Regions from separate parts of the Bradyrhizobium lupini genome, predicted to be linked through region 3. Evidence: predicted binding sites of a transcription regulator. Region 3 holds the regulator's gene; each other region holds the start of a gene.
What was found. The regulator LexA, encoded in region 3, represses DNA repair genes until DNA is damaged. The targets are predictions, from matches to a motif close to TGTTCNNNNTGTGTTCNG.

Region 1 (6,643 bases), 1.0 Mb from region 3:
GTTGTGTTTCGCCTGGCACGGCCGGGCGAGGGGCCGTCGCTGTGGTCGCGTACGATCGATCGCCCCGGTGGACGATTTTTTGCGGCATCATCGGCGATCGCGCTCGCGATGGTCGCGCTCGTGGTTGCAAGCCTGCGCTGGCGTCGCCGACGTCGTGTCGTGCGAACATGACGCAGCATCGCGCGCGCGATGCGAATGATCGTTCACACTGTATGCACTACTGTACGAAGGCGAGGCCGATGCGCCTGTCGCTACGCCAGACGGGGCGGCATTTGCGCACGAAATTGTCGCGCGCGATCGCGAGTGTGAATGATTGCGGCAATGTGACGAGGGCATCGAGGTCGATTGCGGCGCCGTCAGCCGACATGTTTCGCACCGTGCATGTGATGCCGCTGTTTTCAAAGGTGATCTTTCCACCCTTGAAAACACGGTAACGCTGCGCTGCACGCTTCTCGATCATCCGCGTTAATCCATAATGATCTTTGTGAAGTAGTGCATAGAAATTACGTTGAACTAAACTCAATACTGGCGCTACTTGCACAGCGCTTCAGATTTCGTTTACGACGTCGAAGCGGAGTCACCCGCGGATTTCCCCCAAGCCGTTCCTTTGTGGCGCTACGCGCCGATGGAGATATTGATGAAGACCACGTTTTCGCTTCTGTTCGCCGCAGCGCTCTCGCTCTCGTCCATGCCCGCCCACGCCACCAAGCTCGATCTCGCGACCATGAGCTGCAAGCAGTTCCTGGAGAGCGGCGACGACACCATCAAGATGGTGCTGACCTGGATGGACGGCTGGTACAAGGGCGATGAAGAGAACGCGATCATCGACACCGACGTATTCGTCGAGAACGCCAAGCAGTTCGGCAGCTATTGCGGAAAAAAATCCCAACGTCAGCATTGTCACCGCGGCTGACGAAGTGCTCGGCAAGTAACTTCTGCCGCGTGAGGGCACGGCGCGCGATCACAACCGCGCTTCCCGTCTCGACATGACGCCATTGAGAGCCGCGGTGCGCTTTGCGCTCACGCGGCTTTCTTCTTTCGGATGATGCTCACCCCGGTAGCATCGCGAACGCGCTCGACACCATCGCCACCGGCTTGTTGTCGGTGGCCGAGAGCAGCGTGACCCGGCCAAAGCTCATGGTGCGTCCGAGTCGCACCACGCGGGCGTCGGCCAGCACGTCCGACGAGGAGACGGCGCGCATGAAATGCGTGGTCTGGTCGACCGTCGTCATCGGACGATAGCCGCGGTTGGCGGCGAGGTTCGCGATCACCATCGCGGTGTCGGCGAGCGCCATCAGCGCCTGGCCGCAGACCACACCACCGTTGCGGCACAGCCGCTCCGAGAACGGCATGCGCAGGAGCGCTGCCGGCTGCCAGTCCGGCACGTCCGGCGGCGGCAGGTGATCGATGCGCTCGACCGACAGGTTGAGATCCTGGACCCAGGGCGCAAAGACTTCGCCGAGGATGCGTCGGGCCTCACTGATGCCGAACTCGGCTTCTGGCTGCGATGGCATTGCTGTCGTTCCCTCCTGTATTGCCGGATGTTCGGCATTTCGAGCGGACCGGCGCGGCAAAGTCGCCGGTCTGCCGCGGGTCCCGTCGGCTTGAAAATGCCTGACTTCGCCCGGTATGATGCCATGGAGTGGGTATGGGTGGGTGATGTTGCGTAGGTATGTCCTCGTGTTTTGTCTGGCCGGGCTCGGCCTGTTGCTGAACGGGTGCACCAAGTGCGGCCCGATCTGGGACGACTGGCTCCACGCGCCGAAATCGTGCAGATCGGACCGGCTCTAGCGGGCCGAGCGGCCCCTGCGGTTGTGGCAGGGGTGACAAGGCGCGGGCGACCCGCGCCGCCATGGATGATCAAGGAGTCAATGATGAAGCTTTTCCGTATGGCCGCGGTGCTGGCTGTTCTGGCGGGACCGACCGTGCTGGCGGGACCGGCTTATGCGCAAATGCCCAATCTCAATTTGCTGCAGGAGGGGCCTGGCAAGACCCCCGAGGAGAAGGCCGCGGAGGCCGAGCGTGACAGGGCCTACAAGGAAACGCTGAAGAAGATTCCAGACTCCAAGGCGTCCAACGATCCCTGGGGTGGCATGCGCTCCGACCCGCCGAAGCCGTCGGCGGCGCCAAAGGCGTCGGCCGCAACCGGTGCGCCGAAGAAGAAGTCCGGCACGACTGCCAATTGACCTTCCGCCCGATCGGCGGCGGTTGATGCCTCCGGCCGGGACCCTCTTGATCGGCCTGCTTCCTACATTGCGCGGGAGTGTATCGCGTCGAGGAGAGCAGAACATGGCCGATCGTCCGCGGGATCTCGCCGAGCGGATGGCGCGCCGGCGCAAGATGGGCGGCAAGCCCGGCCCGACGGCCGGCGACGGCTATCTGCGCGAGACCTTCACGCTGCCGCGCGCGGCGGCACGGGAGAGGGCACAGGCTTTCTTCGCCCGCTACCCCAAGGCCGGCTATATGAGCGCGGTCGAGACCTGGCGCGAGCTGCCCGGCGGCGACATCGAATTCACGACGCGGCGGCTGCCCAGCGCGGATTAAGGCCGGCTCCTATTCGAAGGTTTCGGATGTGATGCGGATCCGGAATACGGGCTCCTTGGCCTCGTCCAGCAGCTCCATGTTCCATTCGGAATTTTCCTGGAGCTTGCGGGCGATGCCGGCGGCCATGTCGGCGCAGACGCTGGTCATCTCCTTCCAAGCCAGATCGCGATCGGCAAATTCCGACGCCTGGTCGGCACAGCCGGAATAGCGGCCGTTCCGGATTCTGAAAGAAGTAGAGCGGCATGGTTCGCACCGATCGCGCCTGATGGCTCCGTCCCCTCGGCCATAATCGCGGGCAGTCCAATCCCAAACCATCGGCAGATCAATTCCGGGCGGCTACGGAATAGCCCCATGGGCGCGGCTTGCGCCCTGCAAGCCATGCTGCGCTCAAGTCATGGCGGCTGCGGCGCGCAGGGGCGCCATGCCGCCGACGATCTCGGTCCGGCCGTTCAGGCGGTTTTGCGCCCGATCGCCTTCAGCTCCCGATCGATGCGCAGCTGCACCCGTCGGATCGCCAAGAGATCGATCTTGGTCTCGGTCTTGCCGGTCTTGATCTGCTCGCCGATGCTGAGAACATGCTGGGCGGCATAATATTCCAAGGGAAAGCCAAACCTGTCGTTAAGCCCCGGATCGCTCAGGGCTATCGCGCAAACGCACGTGCTCCGGAACATACGAAATCGAAATTCGAAAGACGTCGGCCGCGCGCGTCGGCGCGAGACCTCATGCCCGTGGTTCTCCGGCCAAGAACAGAGTTCCGAGAATGGGTAAGGGCGCCTTCCGGAACGCGGCGGCATGTGCCTTGCTTGGCCCGATGCGGCTAAGCAACATGGACGCGTCATGCCGGGCATTCCCCGCCGCTATTCTCATTTCGTGTTCGGAATCATCCAGTCCGGACTGACCTCGCTGATCGCCGCGGGCATCGCCAGCTTTCCCGCAGGGAACGCGCTGGACTTCCTGGCGCACTGGATGGTGTCGTGGCTGATCGCATGGGCGGCGATGCTGCCGATCGTGCTGCTCGCAGCGCCGGCGATCCGCGCCTTCTCGCTGCGGCTGACGCAGGAGGAGGGCGGTTCGCAAACCGGCCGGCCGGCATGAAAATCGGAATGAAAAAACCCCGCTTGGGAGAACCAAGCGGGGAGAAGGTTATTGGAGGCTGAGGTGCTGGGCTGCAACACCATAGCCGGGCGACCCTAGCCGGTTCAGCTTACGACAGCCTGACAAGGCCCAATGATGGCAGCAAAAGCCGGAGCGCGGGGGCCGCAGACTGGCCCCGCACCGGTCCCAATTTCGACATCCGTTCGCACAACTCAGGACACAACCGCAGGCGAGATTTCGCGGCGACGGTGCTGCCATAGGGGAAAACGTGGCGTGCCGGCAACGGGGTGGCATCATGGACAACGTAGAGCGGTCATTCGCCGCCGCGACGGCGGCTGGCTTCGTCGTGCTGGTAATCGGCATCGGCTTGCTGGTTCTGCTGTAGGCGCTGTTGGGTGCGGAAGATGGCTCCGAGGGTGGAAAGGCCCGTGCGCGCCTTTCAAAAACGCGAAAACAACCCCATGCACAGTAGCGTGCCTACAAATTCCCCCGCCCAATCAATGGCTTACTGGTAGTATTTAGATACCATATCGGCTCGGATTTGCCTTTCACGGCCATCCGAATCCCGATTCCCGTGCCGATTCCTGAGATCAACGGGCGGCCGCTCCGGCACCGTCGCCAGCGCGGGCCCAGCGGCCTAATGAACCTTGATCGCGTCCAGCGGCAAACGGAGTTCGGCGGCACGCTCTTCGCGGTCTTTCTTGCGGAACTCGTTTTCCTTGCGCTCGAACTTGCTCAGCTCCTCCCGCGCCGCCTCCAGCAGCGGAGTGCGCCGGATCGTATCGTGATGCGTGTTGTCCGTCATGACTGAAGTCCCCAGAGTTGCGGTCTCGTCCAAGAGGAGAAGGCCGCAGACCGCGAAAGGTTCGGTGCCGGACGATTGCGGAATTCTGACGGCGCACAGCGCATCCGTCTTTGATGCGCTTCAGGCAGCCAAAATCGTAAAAGAACATATTGCGAACCTAGAACAAATAGGGTACATTGCTTTTATCGCCGCGCCGCCTCGCCAATCGTTTGTCCCTCACGCGAATCCTCGTCATAAGGAGCACGACCCGATGTCCACCACTGCCCTGCGTATCGTCGAAGGATCCTCCATGGACAAGAGTAAAGCTCTCGCCGCCGCGCTCTCCCAGATCGAGCGTCAGTTCGGCAAGGGCTCGGTGATGAAGCTTGGCAAGAACGACCGTTCGATGGATGTCGAGGCGGTCTCTTCGGGCTCGTTGGGGCTTGATATCGCGCTCGGGATCGGCGGCCTGCCGAAGGGGCGCGTTGTGGAGATCTACGGGCCGGAATCCTCGGGCAAGACCACGCTGGCACTGCACACGGTGGCGGAAGGGCAGAAGAAGGGCGGCATCTGCGCCTTCATCGACGCCGAGCACGCGCTCGACCCGGTCTATGCGCGCAAGCTGGGCGTCAATATCGACGAGCTCCTGATCTCCCAGCCGGACACCGGCGAGCAGGCGCTGGAAATCTGCGACACGCTGGTGCGCTCCGGCGCGGTCGACGTGCTGGTGATCGATTCGGTCGCGGCGCTGGTGCCGAAGGCCGAGCTCGAGGGCGAGATGGGCGATGCGCTGCCGGGTCTGCAGGCGCGTCTGATGAGCCAGGCGCTGCGCAAGCTGACGGCGTCCATCAACAAGTCCAATACGATGGTGATCTTCATCAACCAGATCCGCATGAAGATCGGCGTGATGTACGGCTCGCCGGAGACCACCACCGGCGGCAACGCGCTGAAATTCTATGCTTCCGTCCGCCTCGACATCCGCCGCATCGGCGCGATCAAGGAGCGTGACGAAGTGGTCGGCAACACCACGCGCGTCAAGGTCGTCAAGAACAAGCTGGCGCCGCCGTTCAAGCAGGTCGAGTTCGACATCATGTACGGCGAGGGCGTCTCCAAGATGGGCGAGATCCTCGATCTCGGCGTCAAGGCCGGCATCGTCGAAAAATCCGGCGCATGGTTCTCCTACGACAGCCAGCGTCTTGGCCAGGGCCGCGAGAATTCGAAAGCGTTCCTGAAGGCCAACCCCGACATCACCGCCAAGATCGAGACCTCGATCCGCCAGAACTCCGGCCTGATCGCCGAGCAAATTCTCGCCGGCAGCCCCGAGCGTGACGCCGACGGCGAGGAGCCGGCGGACGAGTAAGCTTCAGCAGTAAAGTTTTTCGCGAGGAGCGGGCGCTGAGGACGTTGAGTTGCCGACGTCTTCGGCGCCTGTTTCGTTTGGGATTGGTCATGCTCGGGGGGCGCGATGAAGCGGTTGATCTTGACCAGTTCGTCCGGAAGCGGGCTCGCCCGATCGGGCTTGGCGGAGCTTGTCATCTCATCCTCGTTTCACTTTGAGTGGGGACCGCTGCCCTCGCCCGAGAAGCTCGCAGCCTTTTTCGCCGCGCGTTCGGCGAATCTCGGGCCGGGTGATCATTGGTCCGACTGGGGCATCCGGTGGCCCAAGGACATCAAGGCCCGCAAAGACTTGTCCCTTGCGAACTTCTGCGAGCAATATGACGTGGTTGAACTTTGGTTCGACCCAGCTCCCCGGGATCAATTGCAGCTCGTCTGGCTGCTGGACCACCTCAGCTCCTGCTCCTCGCTGGTGCGAAAGCTTAAACTTCGACTTGTGGCATCCGAGCTGACCACAGAACGCGGTGAGGATCTCGCTGCGTCCGAGCCGCACATTCATGTCGTGCGTATCACGGCTCGAGAGTTCGAGACTGCCCGGTTGGCGTGGTCGGCCTACCGCGCGATGACCCCTGAGGCGTGCGTCGATCTCCTTCACCAGGATCTCAGTGCATTGCTGATGCTGCGGTTGTTTCACCTGCGCTCGCAACGGCGCACATATGTGTTCGGAGAATTTGAGTTGGGTTCGTTGCTCGAGGGGCTCGCGCTCGGCCCCAAGCCCGTAGTGGCCGGGTTGGGCGACGAACTGCGCACGATCGATCGCGAAAATTTAAGAGCTCGGCACGAGGTCTATCTCCGCAGCCGGTTGTCGTTGACCGAGTTCGGCAG
Region 2 (6,643 bases), 3.2 Mb from region 3:
CTTGGTATCGATGATGTAAATCCGCGACGAGCGCAGCCCGGGGATGATGAGATAGCGCCGCTCGATGAAGGCATGCCCAGTGAGCGGCGACAAGGCGGAGGAGCAGGCATTCCAACCGAAGTGATGAAACTCATCGCCCTTGTTGGGCATCGTCACGGTGTGGACGATCTGGCTGTAGGTCGGCGATCCCGGCTTGGCGTCGATCACCGCGAGAGCATCCGGTTTCGAGAAATCCGGACTGAGCAGCAACGTGTAGGCAAAGTTCTCCGCAGGAGCTTCCATCGCAAGCTTGGGCGATGCGTGAAAGGTGGGATCCGGCCTCATCGTCATGGCACTGCCTCCCTGTTTCGTTGGTTCGCACCAACCTGGTTCGGAATAGCGGCATAATGAAGAGCTGTTGCGCGATGTCTTGAGTTGCTCCGCGGGCCAGGTTGGCGAGCGTACAATATGTCATCGCCGGGCTGCGGGAAACCGCCCGAACCGCGTTAATTCGACGCCTTCAGCCAGATGGAAGCTGGCGGGATCAGGCCAGGGTGCGCACCTCACACTCAGCGTCGTCCCGGCCTTCGCCGGGACGACAGCGTTGCGCTACTTCCCCCACCTCAACGCCAGCGCATCGCGCTCCTTGGCCAACTCCAGCAGCCCGGCCCGCGTCGCCGGGTGCAACGGCTGGAGCGGATGCCGCACCGTGTCCGACTTGATCACGCCGCCGGCCTGCATCATCGCCTTGCAGGCGATCAGGCCGCATTGGCGGTTTTCGTAGTTGATCAGCGGCAGCCAGCGTTCGTAGGCGGCTTTGGCCTCTTCACGCTTGCCGGCGAAATAAGGATCGACGATCTGGCGGATGCCGTCGGGATAGCCGCCGCCGGTCATCGCGCCGGTGGCGCCGGCATCGAGATCGGCGAGCAGCGTGATCGCTTCCTCGCCGTCCCAGGGACCCTCGATATCGCTGCCGCCGGCGTCGATCAGGCTGCGCAGCTTTGCAGCCGCGCCCGGCACCTCGATCTTGAAATAGCGGATGTTGGCGAAATCGCGCGCCAGCCGCGCGAGCAGCTCAACCGACAGGGGGTGCCGGCGACAGGCGCATCCTGGATCATGATCGGAATCTTGATCGCGCCCGACAGCACCTTGAAGAATTCGACGACGCCTTTTTCGGGCACGCGGAAGGTGGCGCCGTGATAGGGCGGCATCACCATGACCATGGCGGCACCGGCCGCCTCGGCCTGCCGGCTGCGCGCGGCGCAGACGGCCGAGCTGAAATGCGTGGTGGTGACGATCACGGGAACGCGGCCCGCGACATGCTCCAGCACCGCATGCATCACGGTCTCGCGCTCGGCATCCGTGAGCACGAACTGCTCGGAGAAATTGGCGAGAATGCACAGACCGTTCGAGCCTGCGTCAATCATGAAATCGATGCAGCGACGCTGTCCCTCAAGGTCGAGTTCGCCGCGCTCGTCGAAGATGGTGGGTGCGACCGGGAACACGCCGCGATAGGGGCGCTGGGCCTTGTGGTGGGGCGTGACCGGCATCGAACTCTCCATCCCTGATATCTCTTACATCTGCCGCGACGCTCGCACAGCGCCACAGATGTACCCGCCGCGCGCATCGGCGGCAATGCCGATCGCGCGACGTAAGGACGGAAGATTGTCGAAGCTATGCGGTCCTCACCGCGCCCAAAAAGCCCTCGACCGCGACGCGGAGACGATCGGCGTCGGCGGACATTTTCGTCACGGACACCGACAGGACCGAACCGGCATTGCCCGTCTCCTGGTTCAGCCTGGCGACGCTGCCGATGGTGTCGGTGACCTCGCGGGTTCCCTGCGCGGCCTGCTGGAAGTTGCGGGAGATCTCGGTGGTGGCCGCACGCTGCTGTTCGACCGCTGCCGCGATCGCCGTCATCTTTTCGTCGATGCCGCTGATCGCGCCGCCGATCGCGCGGATGGCCGCGACCGCCTGGCCCGTCGCGCCCTGGATCTCCGCGACCTGGCGGGAGATTTCTTCCGTCGCCGTCGCCGTCTGCGAAGCGAGGCTCTTGACCTCGCCGGCGACCACGGCGAAGCCGCGGCCGGCCTCGCCCGCGCGCGCGGCTTCGATGGTGGCGTTCAACGCCAGGAGATTGGTCTGCCCTGCGATGGCGTTGATCATCTTCACGACCTCGCCTATGCGGCCAGCGGTCTGATCGAGGATTTCGACCGTCGCATTGGTCTGCGCTGCCTGCGACACGGCTTCGCGGGCCTCGCGGGCGCTGGCCTGCACCTGCGCGGAGATCTCGCCGACGGACGCCGAGAGTTCTTCGGTCGCCGCTGCGATGGTCTCGAGATTGTTGGTGGCCTGCTCGGCGGAGGAGGAGACCGCCGCGGTCTGGCTGCTCGATTCCGAAACCAGTGAGCGGACGTCCGTCGCGGTGGCATCGAGCTCCTTGGTCGACGCCGCAACGCTGTGAATGACGGCTTGCACGGTGTCGTCGAAACTGCGGCAGGCCGCATCGACGGTGCCGGAGCGGGCGAGCTGGAGCGCCTGCTGCGATTCGCGCTCCTGGCCCAGGCGTTCCGCGGTCGCCGCGCTCTCGCGCAGGCTTTCGAGTGCGGCCGCCATGGTGCCGAACTCGTCGGGATACCTGGATTGCGGGACGGGCGTCGCGTAGTCGCGGGCGCTGATCTTGGCGATCGCGTCCAGGATGGCGCGCACCGGGCGCATCAGGCGATTGCGCACCACGTACACGCCGGTCAGGGTCACGGCGAGCGCGAGCAGGAACGCGAGCGACTGCACGACGAGATTGGTGAGCGCCTTGGCCTGCACCGTTTCCGCCCGGACGATTGACTGGTCGAGCGCCTTGTTGGCCACCGCGACGATGGACGCAAAGGGTGACTGACACAGCGTATTCCATTCCGCGGCGGGCATCGCGGGCTTACCGCTGCCGTCGAAATTCTTGGTGAGGTCGCCGATCTGCTTGAGCGCACCGTCGGTCTTGGCCTTCGCGTCCGTCGCGGCCGTCACCAGCTCCGCCGCCACGTCGGGCGAGGCCAGCAACTCGGCCATGCCTGCCCAGCCGGAGGCGATCGTGCCATCCCATTGCGCCACTGACCGCTTCTGGGCGTCGTCGAGCGGCTTGCTGCTGTTGACGTTGGAGCGAAGCGACGAACAATGGATCCCATAACGGTCGCGCACCTGCCAGGCGAAGCGCCGGACCTGGATCATGCGGGCGATGAAAGGGTCATTCATCCAGGCACGGTTCGACACCGCGGTGGAGGCGAGGTTGGCCGTTTCGATCACCTTGGTGACGGCATCATACCAGGAGTTGGTCCGCTCGATCTTGCGTTCGGCGCGCGGGCGCTTGGCCTCGTCGTAGAACAGCTGGAATTGCGGCGCGGCGGCGCTCCAGCCCTGCTTCAATGTGCCAGCGAGTTCGTCGCGGCGGGCGAAATCGACGGTGGCGAGCGCGGCGCCGATGGCGTCATAGCCGCCCTGCTCGGCCTTCTCCGCCGCCTCGAGTTTTGCTCGCGGATCATCCTCGCCGAGGATCGCGCTCTGGGCATCGCCGCGATTGTTGCGCAGCGCCAGCACGCCATGGAAGATCGCCTTGTCGGCCGCGGCAAGCCGCGCGGTCTCGAGGCTGTCGCTATAGCGGCCGAACGCCCCAACCATCTGGATCGCCGTGGAGGCCAGCGCACCCGCAGCCAGCAGGGCCATCAAGGTCAGAAGGAGCGAACTTACTGATTTCTTAAACATTGCCATGGTGTCGGGGGCCTGGGTCGGGGGCCTATTCTTTCGAGCGCCACCTTGCCCGCGACATGCCAATGTTCCGTTAAGGTTTTAATCGAATGGGCGTGAGTTTCCGGCCCGACGAGCCTCAGCGCAGTCCCGGATATCACGCAACCTTGGTGAAATCCGGCGGGCGGCGTTCCGTGAACGCCGTGAAGGCCTCGCGCGCCTCAGCGGTGCGCAGGCGCAGCCCGAACTGCTCGCCTTCGGCATTCATCTGCGCGACCAGCGTCTCGCCGTTGCGCATCAGCTTCTTGGTGGCGGTGAGTGCGCCGGCCGGCTGACGGGCAAGACGCTGCGCCAGCGCGAGCGCCTCGGCATCGAGCTTGTCGAGCGGCACGACGCGGTTGGCGAGCCCCCATTCCAGCGCGGATTTGGCCGGCACCGTCTCGCCCAGCGCGAACATCTCGTAGGCCCGCGCATAGCCGATGCGCGCCGGCATCAGCAGGCTGGAGGCTGCTTCCGGCACCAGTGCGAGGCTGACGAAGGGCGTCGACAATTGCGCGTTGTCGGCAAGCACGACGAGGTCGCAATGCAGCAGCATCGTGGTGCCGACGCCGACGGCGCGGCCCTGCACCGCGGCCACCAAGGGCCGGGAGCAGCGCGCCAGCGACTGGATGAAGCGCACGACGTTGCGGCTTCCTTCCGACTTGCCCGCCGCGACCGCCGCGAACTCGCCGACATCGTTGCCGGCGGTAAACATGTCGCCTTCGCCGCGGATCAGGATCACGCGGACCGACGGATCGTGCTCGGCTGATTCGATGGCATCGGCGAGCTTGCCGTACATCGCATCCGTCAGCGCATTCTTCTTGTCGGGGCGTGCCAGCGTGAGCGTGAGAATTCCGCCGTCGTTCCGGATCCGGACGTGCTCGGTCATGGGTCTCTCCTCTATTCCTATGGATCTCTAGAAAGCTCTGTTGAAAGCTGTCTTGGAAACTTGTCCTGAATGCTGGTCAGCCAGCGCGCGACGATATCGATCTCCGCACTGGTGAATCCGTCCGTCAACGCCGCGTTGATCTGTGCCGCGCTGGCCTTCGCCTGCGCCAGTGCCGTCCGCCCCTTCGGCGTCAGCCAGACGCGCCAGGCGCGACCATCCTCGTGATCCGCGCGCCGCTCGACCAGTTTAGCCGCCGCCGTACGGTCGACCAGCCCCGAGATGCCGGCCGGCCCCATGTCGAGCGCCGCGCCCACCTCACCCATCAGGACGCCGTTCTGCTTGCCGAGGATGAACAGCAGCCCCGCTTGCGCCGGCGTGACCTCGCTCGAAGGCTGCGCCGCCATCCAGCGCTGCACGCGCCGCTGCGCCACGCTCAACAGGTAGATCAACCGATGGTGTCTCGCGCCCGCGTCTTTATTTCGCATGCGAAATAGATAATCGAGGCGGATCAGATTGTCAAAGGACGGCAGCTGGACATGTGCCGCGGCAGTCGTCGAGGAACAGGGCCGCCCCGGCGCACCAGGACCTCACCCACCAATCGCAATTAGCCGCCGCCGTCACGCTTGACGGCCGCTTCCTTTTATGTTCCCTATTCGTTCTATTCAATCATAGATTGTCCCGGAGACCTTTCGTGATGAACAGTATGCGTGGCGAGAATCAGCCGACCCAGCTCGTAATTCATAATGACGATGATACGCCGGACCAATTCGTGATGGATCTGCTTCGGCAGGTTTTCGGCAAATCAGACCGTGAAGCGACCGCGCTGATCACCCAGATCGAGCAGAAGGAAAAAGCGGTTTGCGGACCTTACCCGCAATCGGTTGCCGAAGCCCTTTTCAAATCTGCGCAACAATCCATCGAATTGGCCGGCCACCAACTGCAGGTCACGCTAGAGGCGGTCAAGACTCCTTGCGAACTCTGTGGCAAGCCTGAGGGACAGATCGACGTTCGTATCGGCGACCGAACGGTCTGGCTGTGCAGCGACTGCATGCGTGCGGCGGATGAACCCTCGAACGAACAAGAGGAAGATTTCGACTTTGCTTGCGACGTTCTCGATTGGCACCTTGCCAGCACCGCGCGCAGCAAACTCGTGACCACGATCCGCCAGTTTCCTGGCCACATGCGGGTCGATCTCCAGGCCGCCGTCGACCGGCTCTTCGGCAAGGCCATCCGGCTGGTGGGATTAAACGAGGAGCAGCGCTACGAAACGCTGTCGATTCCACGACTGCTCAAGGAGGGCCGCTATGCGATCGCGATTGCCCCGCTGCAATATTCCGACGTCGACGTAGGCGAGAAGAGCCCGGTCAAGTGTCTGGATAACGGGCTGTGGCTGTGTGAGCAGGATCATCTCCGCTATGCGGTTTTGCTCTGCGCACACCGCGAATACAGTCGCGAGCCCGGAATTCGGATCGAAATCCTGGTACCCTCAGGTTCCGCAGGCGCGGCTCTGGTCCAGCAATGCTTCAATGAATTGGAAGAAGCCGTACAGGCTGCGCGGACCTATCGCGGCAAGATCCTGTCGCTCGATGCCGACTCCGACTATCGCGGTCGCTCGCGCGGCATCACGGTGCATCGCTTGCCGCAGGTCGCGCGCGACGAGGTGATCCTGCCGGAGCAGACCCTGCGGCTGCTCGATCGCAACGTTCTGACCTTCGTCAACACCCGAGACCAATTGCGCCGGCTGGGTCAATCGACACGCAAAGGCATCTTGCTGTACGGGCCGCCGGGCACTGGCAAGACCCACACGATCCGTTATCTCGCAACGCATTTGCCCGGGCATACGACGCTGATCATCACGGCCGAGCAGATCGGTCTGCTCGGCGCCTATATGAGCCTGGCACGGTTGCTCCAGCCGTCGATGGTGGTGATCGAGGATGTCGATCTCATCGCCCGCGACCGCGATGACATGGGGCCGTGTGAGGAATCCATGCTGAACAAGCTGCT
Region 3 (6,643 bases):
GTCGGCGCGCTCCAGATCTTCGATCCGGATGGTGCGGCGAGCGTGGCACGCGCCTGCGGCACTTTCGGTGCGGCGCACATGCTCAGTTCGGTGTCCGAGCCCGGCCTAGAAAAGACCGCCGAAGCTGCGTCCGACGCGCTGCGGCTCTACCAGCTCTATGTGCGCGGCGATGACGCCTTCGTCGCCGACGTCGTCAGCCGGGCCGAGAAGAACGCCTACGCCGCCTTCTGCCTGACCGTCGACACCGCCCACTACAGCCGCCGCGAACGTGACATCGCCAAGCGCTACGTTCGCGAGAGCCGCTTGCGCGCCACCGGGGGCGATTACCAGAAGGGTCTGGAGTGGCGGACGGTGAAGATGATCAAGGACAAGTTCAAGATCCCGCTGATCCTCAAGGGCATCGCGACGCCGGAGGACGCGCTGATCGCGATCGATCACGGCGTCGAATGGATCTACGTCTCCAACCATGGCGGCCGTCAGCTCGATCACGGTCGCGGCGCCATGCACGTGCTGCCCGAGATCGTCGACGCCGTGAACGGCCGCGCCAAGATCATGGTCGATGGCGGTGTCTGTCGCGGCACCGACATCGTCAAGGCGATCGCGGCGGGCGCCGACCTCGTCGGCATCGGCCGGCTGCAATGCTGGGCGCTGGCGGCGGCCGGCGAAGCCGGCGTGGCGCGCATGCTGGAACTGCTCGAGGACGAAGTGCTGCGCTGCCTCGGCCTCTTGGGTGCGACCTCGTTCGCCGAGGTCAACAAATCCTGCCTGCACCAGGCGACCGCAACCAACGCGCCGAGTGTGTTCAGCGCGTTTCCGCTGTTCGACCACGAGCCGTATCGATACTGAGTGAAAGGACGCAGGTGACATCGCTCTCTCCCGGCAGCGCGGATGCGCTCCTGTTCGATCTCGGCCGCGTCGTGCTCGATATCGATTTCTCCAAGGCGATCGCCTGCTGGGCGGGACATGCCGGCTGCAAGCCCGAAGCCATCGTCGCGCGCTATGTGCGGGACAGCGAAGCCTATCGGTTGCACGAGATGGGGAAGATCAGCGATGAGGACTATTTCGCCTCATTGCGAGCCTCGCTCGGAATCGGCATTTCGGATGCGCAGTTCCTGGAAGGCTGGAACGCGATTTTCGCCGGCGAAATGCCTGACATCGCCGAGCTGCTGCCGCGCGCAGCGAAACAGATGCCGCTCTATGCTTTCTCCAACACCAACCGGCCGCACGTGGACCATTTCTCGAGGGAATATGCCGACCTCCTCGGCCATTTCCGCGAGCTGTATTTGTCGTCCAGCATCGGCCTGCGCAAACCGGATGCGGAGGCCTTCGACCACGTCGTTGCGGCGATCGGCGTGCCCGCCGGGCGCATCGTGTTCTTCGACGATCTTGCCGAAAACATCGAGGGAGCGCGCGCGCGCGGCTTGACGGCGGTGCATGTGACCTCGCCGCGTGACGTCGGGAACGCATTGAAGGCATTGGGCATTTGACGACGGTCCGTTGTCGCGAAACCCACGACGGCACGGCCCGACGGACCAATTTTGAAAAATTGAGGAACCGGATCACTTTGTACATTTTTATACAGAGTTCCGGGAACGGAATACCGCCTTCCGGACTCTTAGAGTCCGTTGGGACTTCTACGGACGGATGCATCATCGTGCTGGGCAAAACCTACCTCACCAAGCAGGCCTCTCTTCTTCTTGAATTCGCGAGGACAACTTCAGATTCGGACCTTTCCGCCAAGCTTGTGAGCAAGGCCGCCGACCTGAAATCCCAAGCCGACCCGCTGCCCGACAAGGATCAGGGATCCAAGGCGCCCGACGTAACTCCCGGGCAGGCAGGGAGCTGATCGATTCAGGCCATGGCGCGTTCTCGCCTTGCCATGATTTTCGTCGCTTCCATGACCACTCTCCTGCCGATCTGTGACCTCCTTCGGATCATGCCGCGACGCGCTTGATCCTGCCTTCCGGAACAATGTGAAGGGGCGGGATGACTGTGCCTGCTCAGCCGCTTTTGCCTCTGCGCCTGCGCTCGGCTAGAAGACGTGCGGAACATTCGCCCGAACGTGCCGAGCAGGAGTTTTCGCCGTGGCCTTGATGCCGGTTTCTGACGCGCTTGCCGCGGTGCTGGCGGGTGCAGAGCCGCTGCCGGAAGAAATGATTTCCCTCGACGAGGCCTACCATCGCGTGCTCGCGCGTGACGTCGTGGCGCGGCGCACGCAGCCGCCGCAGGCGATGTCGGCGATGGACGGCTACGCGGTGCGCGCGGCCGATGCCGCGACGATCGATTCGGAGCTCACCGTCATCGGCGAAGTCGCAGCGGGCCGACCGTTCGAGGGGACGGTCGGAGCCGGCGAGGCCGTGCGGATCTTCACCGGCGGCGTCGTTCCCTTTGGCGCGGACGCCGTCGTGATCCAGGAGGACACGGTCGCCGCCGGCAAGCGGATCACGATCAAGGAAGCCGCAATCGCCGGCCGGCACATCCGCCCCGCCGGCGTCGATTTCCGCGAGGGCGACGTGCTCCTGCGCAAGGAAGCCGTTTGACCGAGCGAGACCTCGCGCTCGCCGCCGGGATGGATCATCCGCACCTTGCCGTTGTCAGGCGTCCGAAAGTCGCGATTCTCGCCACCGGCGACGAGCTGGTGATGCCGGGCACCACGCCCGGCCACGGCCAGATCGTCTATTCCAACGGCTACGCCCTGCACGCGCTCGCCCGCAGCGAGGGCGCCGAGACCATCGACCTCGGTATTGCCGCCGACACGCTGGAGGCGACCACCGCCGGCATCCGCCGCGCCCGCGAGAGCGGCGCCGACGTCCTGATCACGACCGGCGGCGCATCGGTCGGCGACCACGATCTGGTCCAGCAGGCACTGCGGGACGAAGGCATCGCGATGGCGTTCTGGAAGATCGCGATGCGGCCAGGCAAGCCAATGATGCACGGGCGACTCGGCGCAATGGGTGTGATCGGCCTGCCGGGCAATCCCGTATCGTCCTACGTGTGCGCTTTCCTGTTCATGGTGCCGCTGATTCGCGCCCTGTCGGGCCGTTCAGTGATTCACCATCGCCGTGAACGCGCCGTGCTCGGCCGCGACGTCGGCGCCAACGACCAGCGCGAGGACTATCTGCGCGCGCATCTTGAGGAGCGTGACGATGGCACACGCGTCGTTGTTCCCGTCAATCATCAGGACTCTTCGCTGCTTGCAGATCTCGCTGCAGCACAGGTACTTCTCGTCCGCGCACCATTCGCGCCGAAGGCCGAAGCCGGCACGGCTTGCGAAGTGTTGCGGCTCCCCGTCTGAGCGCCCCCGCAACGCGCGTTCCGCGCACTTTGCTCTGTTCACGGTAAATTAAGCAGTTGCGGAACATGTATCGAACATATAGTGTCTGTTCATGATTTGTTTCGAGCATGCAGCGGCTTATGGCCGAATTCAGCGTCTCGGAATCGGACGACATCAACCGGGGGACTTTGGTCGAGATGTTAACGCGCAAACAATACGAGCTTCTGCGGTTCATCAGTGAACGTCTGAAGGAAAGCGGCGTGCCGCCCTCCTTCGACGAGATGAAGGATGCGCTCGATCTGCGCTCGAAGTCGGGCATCCATCGCCTGATCACGGCGCTCGAGGAGCGTGGCTTCATCCGACGCCTGCCCAACCGCGCCCGTGCGATTGAAGTCATCAAGCTGCCGGAGCTCCAGGCAGCCGCTGGCAGCCGCCGCGGCTTCACGCCGAGCGTCATCGAGGGCAATCTCGGCAAGGTGCGTGCGAGCGCGAGCCTGCCCGCTGACGAGGGCGAACGTCCCGTCGCGGTGCCGGTGATGGGCCGCATCGCGGCCGGCACGCCGATCGAGGCGTTGCAGACCCGCAGCCATACTATCAGCGTACCGCCTGACATGCTCGGCTCGGGCGAGCATTACGCGCTGGAAGTGCGCGGCGACTCGATGGTCGAAGCCGGCATTCTCGACGGCGACATGGCCCTGATCCAGCGCAACGAGAGCGCCGATACCGGCGACATCGTGGTGGCGCTGATCGACGACGAGGAAGCGACGCTGAAGCGCTTCCGCCGTCGCGGCGCCTCGATCGCGCTCGAGCCCGCCAACGCGGCCTATGAGGTCCGCATCCTGCCGCCCAACCGGGTGAAGATTCAGGGCAAGCTGATCGGGCTTTACCGGAAGTACTGATACCGGGAGTCTTTCTATCGGCAGTACTTCATATCGGAAGCACTTCATGCCGGAGGTGCTTGGCGCCTCGCGCGCTTCCGATCGGCATCGCCGGTCAGAGATTGGAGCGGATCATCGTCCGCTCCGGCTGGATAGCCTTTCTGGTTCTGCACAGACTATCCGGCCCCTCCTCCAACGCTGGCTCCTCGCCACGCCGACGAAGCAGCACCGCTTCAAGCAGCACCGCTTCGCGGCTCGGTTGTTCGAGGAAACAGCGACCAGCGGTCAAGTTCGGCCGTTGCAGCCAAGTTGGCAATGTTCGCGTACGCGCCTCCCGAATGCATCGCGGCGAGCTTTGTTCCTATTGAATTCGGGAAAGATAATGTGATCGCGGCTTGCGGAAGCCAGCCGCAGATTTGCCCACAACCAAGCAGAGCGTTCGTGCTTCCACTCTGATAGAGGCCTGCGCCTCGATAAGAGACGCGGGTTGCTATCCCAGCATGAGGAGCACCCGATGTGTGACTACAGCCTACATGCCGTCGCGTCGCGCCCCGCCGAAGTCGGCGAGACGATCGTCACGACAAGCTTCCGCGGCACCTCGACGCGCGGCTTCGCCTCTGCAGCCGATCCGTCTGTTGCCGTCTGCCTGCTGCCGGGGACGGAGCTCGCCTTCGCCGACGACGTCCGCTACGACAATCGCTGGATCTGGACGCGCACCATCAATTCCCGCGTGGGCAAGTTCGGCAAGATCGATCCGCACGTTCCCGACCGCCATCATGATGCGATCGAATTCCCCGACGGCAAATACGTGCTGGTGACGCAGCTCGTCGAAGGCCAGCGCGCGACGGTGCTGCAACTGCCGGTGACTCAGTCGGTCACCGAGCGCGAGCACAAGGCGCAGATCACCGCCGACAGGCAGCCGACCGTCACGCACCTGCCGATCGGCTGACAGAGCCGCCCTCCGGCTACGAAGTCGGAGGTCAGGATTGAATCGCCATCGCCGGCCGTGGCCGGCGAGATGGTGTGGTTTGCACCCCGCAGATCCGAACGGACGCACCGAACCACTGCGTTGCTCCGCACCATCAGATCAATCGTCGGCTTGCAGATCGGTGTCCGCCGGCGTTGCGTCCTTGATGCGAGGCGCGGTCGACTTTGGCGCGAGGCTGCCGTCGAAATCACCCTCGCCGGCGCCGGCCGGCAACCAGGGGCGGCTCGTGCCTCTCGCCCTCACTGCCTGAACCACAAAACCGTCACCACGCTGCGTCAGCGCCAGCGCGCTCTGGCTGGCGAGCCGCTGCCGATCGACCACCATCGCCGCGCAATCGGGCGGCGCGGGACGTCGTCACCACCAGGGCGGCCCGACTGCAATCGTCTGCGAGAGCGTCGACGCGCAGTGCCAGCGCGACCAGCCTCCCGTCGGCCAGTGGCGTCACGCAGCCGGATTCGTCGCAGGACACGCCATCGGCAAGCGAGGCTCTGCCCGCATCGCGCGGATCGGCGTCGGCAGCGAGCCATTCCTTGAGCAGAAAGCTGTCCTTGTTCGTCCTGATCAGGTGCAGATATCCGTCCCTGCCCCGCACCGCGACGCTGGCGCCATCCCCGGCAATCAGGATGTCGGGCTGCCGCGCCGACAGTCCCCAGAGGATCGCTGCCAGCAGCACCAGGGCGCCGGACCAGCGCAGCGGCGTGCGCAACAAGCCGAGCACAATGATTCCCAGGCTCGCCGCGATCAGCGGCGCGATCCCGAACGCCGGGATGCGGCCCACCGCGCCCGGCAAGGACGCGACCCAGCGCGAGACCGCGACCATCCACTCGATGCCAATCCCCATCACCCACCAGAACACGCTGTCCAGCCCGAACGGCGCAGCAAGCAGCCCCAACAGCCCCGCCGGCATCACCAGCGCAGAGACCACCGGCATCGCGCCGAGATTGGCGAGCACGCCGAACGGCGTGACACGGTGGAAATGAAAGGCGGCATAGGGCGTGGTCGCAAGTCCCGCAATCAGCGAAGCCATGAACAGCATCGCAATCTCGCGCCCACCCCACATCGCAATGCGCGCAGTCGCCGAATTGTCCGGCGAGGCAAACAAATTGGGCATGCCGATCTGCACCAGTGCGACCAAGCCGAGCGTTGCCGCAAACGACATCTGAAAACTCGGATGCACCAGCGCTTCCGGCGCGACCGCCAGCACGATCAGCGCAGCCACAGCAAGCGTGCGGAAGGTGATGGCGCGGCGATCGACCATCACCGCGATCAGCACCACCGCCGTCATGAAGAACGACCTTTGCGTGGCGACCTCCGCGCCCGACAGCAGCAGGTAGAACGCAGCGGCGACCAGCGCGGCGGCGGCCGACCATTTCTTGATGGCGAAGCCGGCCGCCAATCCGGGGATCAGAGCGAGCAGCGCGCGCACCGCGAAGAACACGACGCCGGCAACGACGGCCATGTGATAACCGGAGATCGAGAGCACGTGGCCGAGGCCGGAGATGA

Region 1: recA (recombinase RecA) is a predicted target of LexA. The motif match lies at 4,603-4,620, and genes of this name have one in related genera.
Region 2: AB3L03_RS20295 (ATP-dependent Clp protease adaptor ClpS) is a predicted target of LexA. The motif match lies at 5,283-5,300, and genes of this name have one in related genera.

The regions. Positions count from the first base shown of each region.
Region 1 covers NZ_CP162553.1:6,529,801-6,536,443, forward strand. The annotation lists partial or broken gene AB3L03_RS31055 (pyrroloquinoline quinone-dependent dehydrogenase) at 1-171, shown strand, start outside; gene AB3L03_RS31060 (PilZ domain-containing protein) at 218-460, opposite strand; partial or broken gene AB3L03_RS31065 (HdeA/HdeB family chaperone) at 638-932, shown strand; gene AB3L03_RS31070 (PaaI family thioesterase) at 1,050-1,514, opposite strand; gene AB3L03_RS31075 (hypothetical protein) at 1,875-2,186, shown strand; gene AB3L03_RS31080 (hypothetical protein) at 2,290-2,544, shown strand; partial or broken gene AB3L03_RS31085 (hypothetical protein) at 2,554-2,788, opposite strand; gene AB3L03_RS31090 (hypothetical protein) at 2,994-3,143, opposite strand; gene AB3L03_RS31095 (DUF2798 domain-containing protein) at 3,382-3,639, shown strand; gene AB3L03_RS31100 (hypothetical protein) at 4,277-4,444, opposite strand; gene recA (recombinase RecA) at 4,695-5,783, shown strand; gene AB3L03_RS31110 (hypothetical protein) at 5,889-6,643, shown strand, end outside.
Region 2 covers NZ_CP162553.1:4,307,034-4,313,676, reverse strand. The annotation lists gene AB3L03_RS20320 (selenium-binding protein SBP56-related protein) at 1-330, opposite strand, end outside; partial or broken gene AB3L03_RS20315 (dihydrodipicolinate synthase family protein) at 589-1,529, opposite strand; gene AB3L03_RS20310 (methyl-accepting chemotaxis protein) at 1,654-3,735, opposite strand; gene AB3L03_RS20305 (enoyl-CoA hydratase) at 3,869-4,639, opposite strand; gene AB3L03_RS20300 (MarR family winged helix-turn-helix transcriptional regulator) at 4,657-5,124, opposite strand; gene AB3L03_RS20295 (ATP-dependent Clp protease adaptor ClpS) at 5,334-6,643, shown strand, end outside.
Region 3 covers NZ_CP162553.1:7,551,974-7,558,616, reverse strand. The annotation lists gene AB3L03_RS36375 (alpha-hydroxy acid oxidase) at 1-846, shown strand, start outside; gene AB3L03_RS36370 (HAD family phosphatase) at 861-1,487, shown strand; gene AB3L03_RS36365 (hypothetical protein) at 1,655-1,846, shown strand; partial or broken gene glp (gephyrin-like molybdotransferase Glp) at 2,085-3,295, shown strand; gene lexA (transcriptional repressor LexA) at 3,472-4,173, shown strand; gene AB3L03_RS36350 (hypothetical protein) at 4,667-5,101, shown strand; partial or broken gene AB3L03_RS36345 (ComEC/Rec2 family competence protein) at 5,240-6,643, opposite strand, start outside.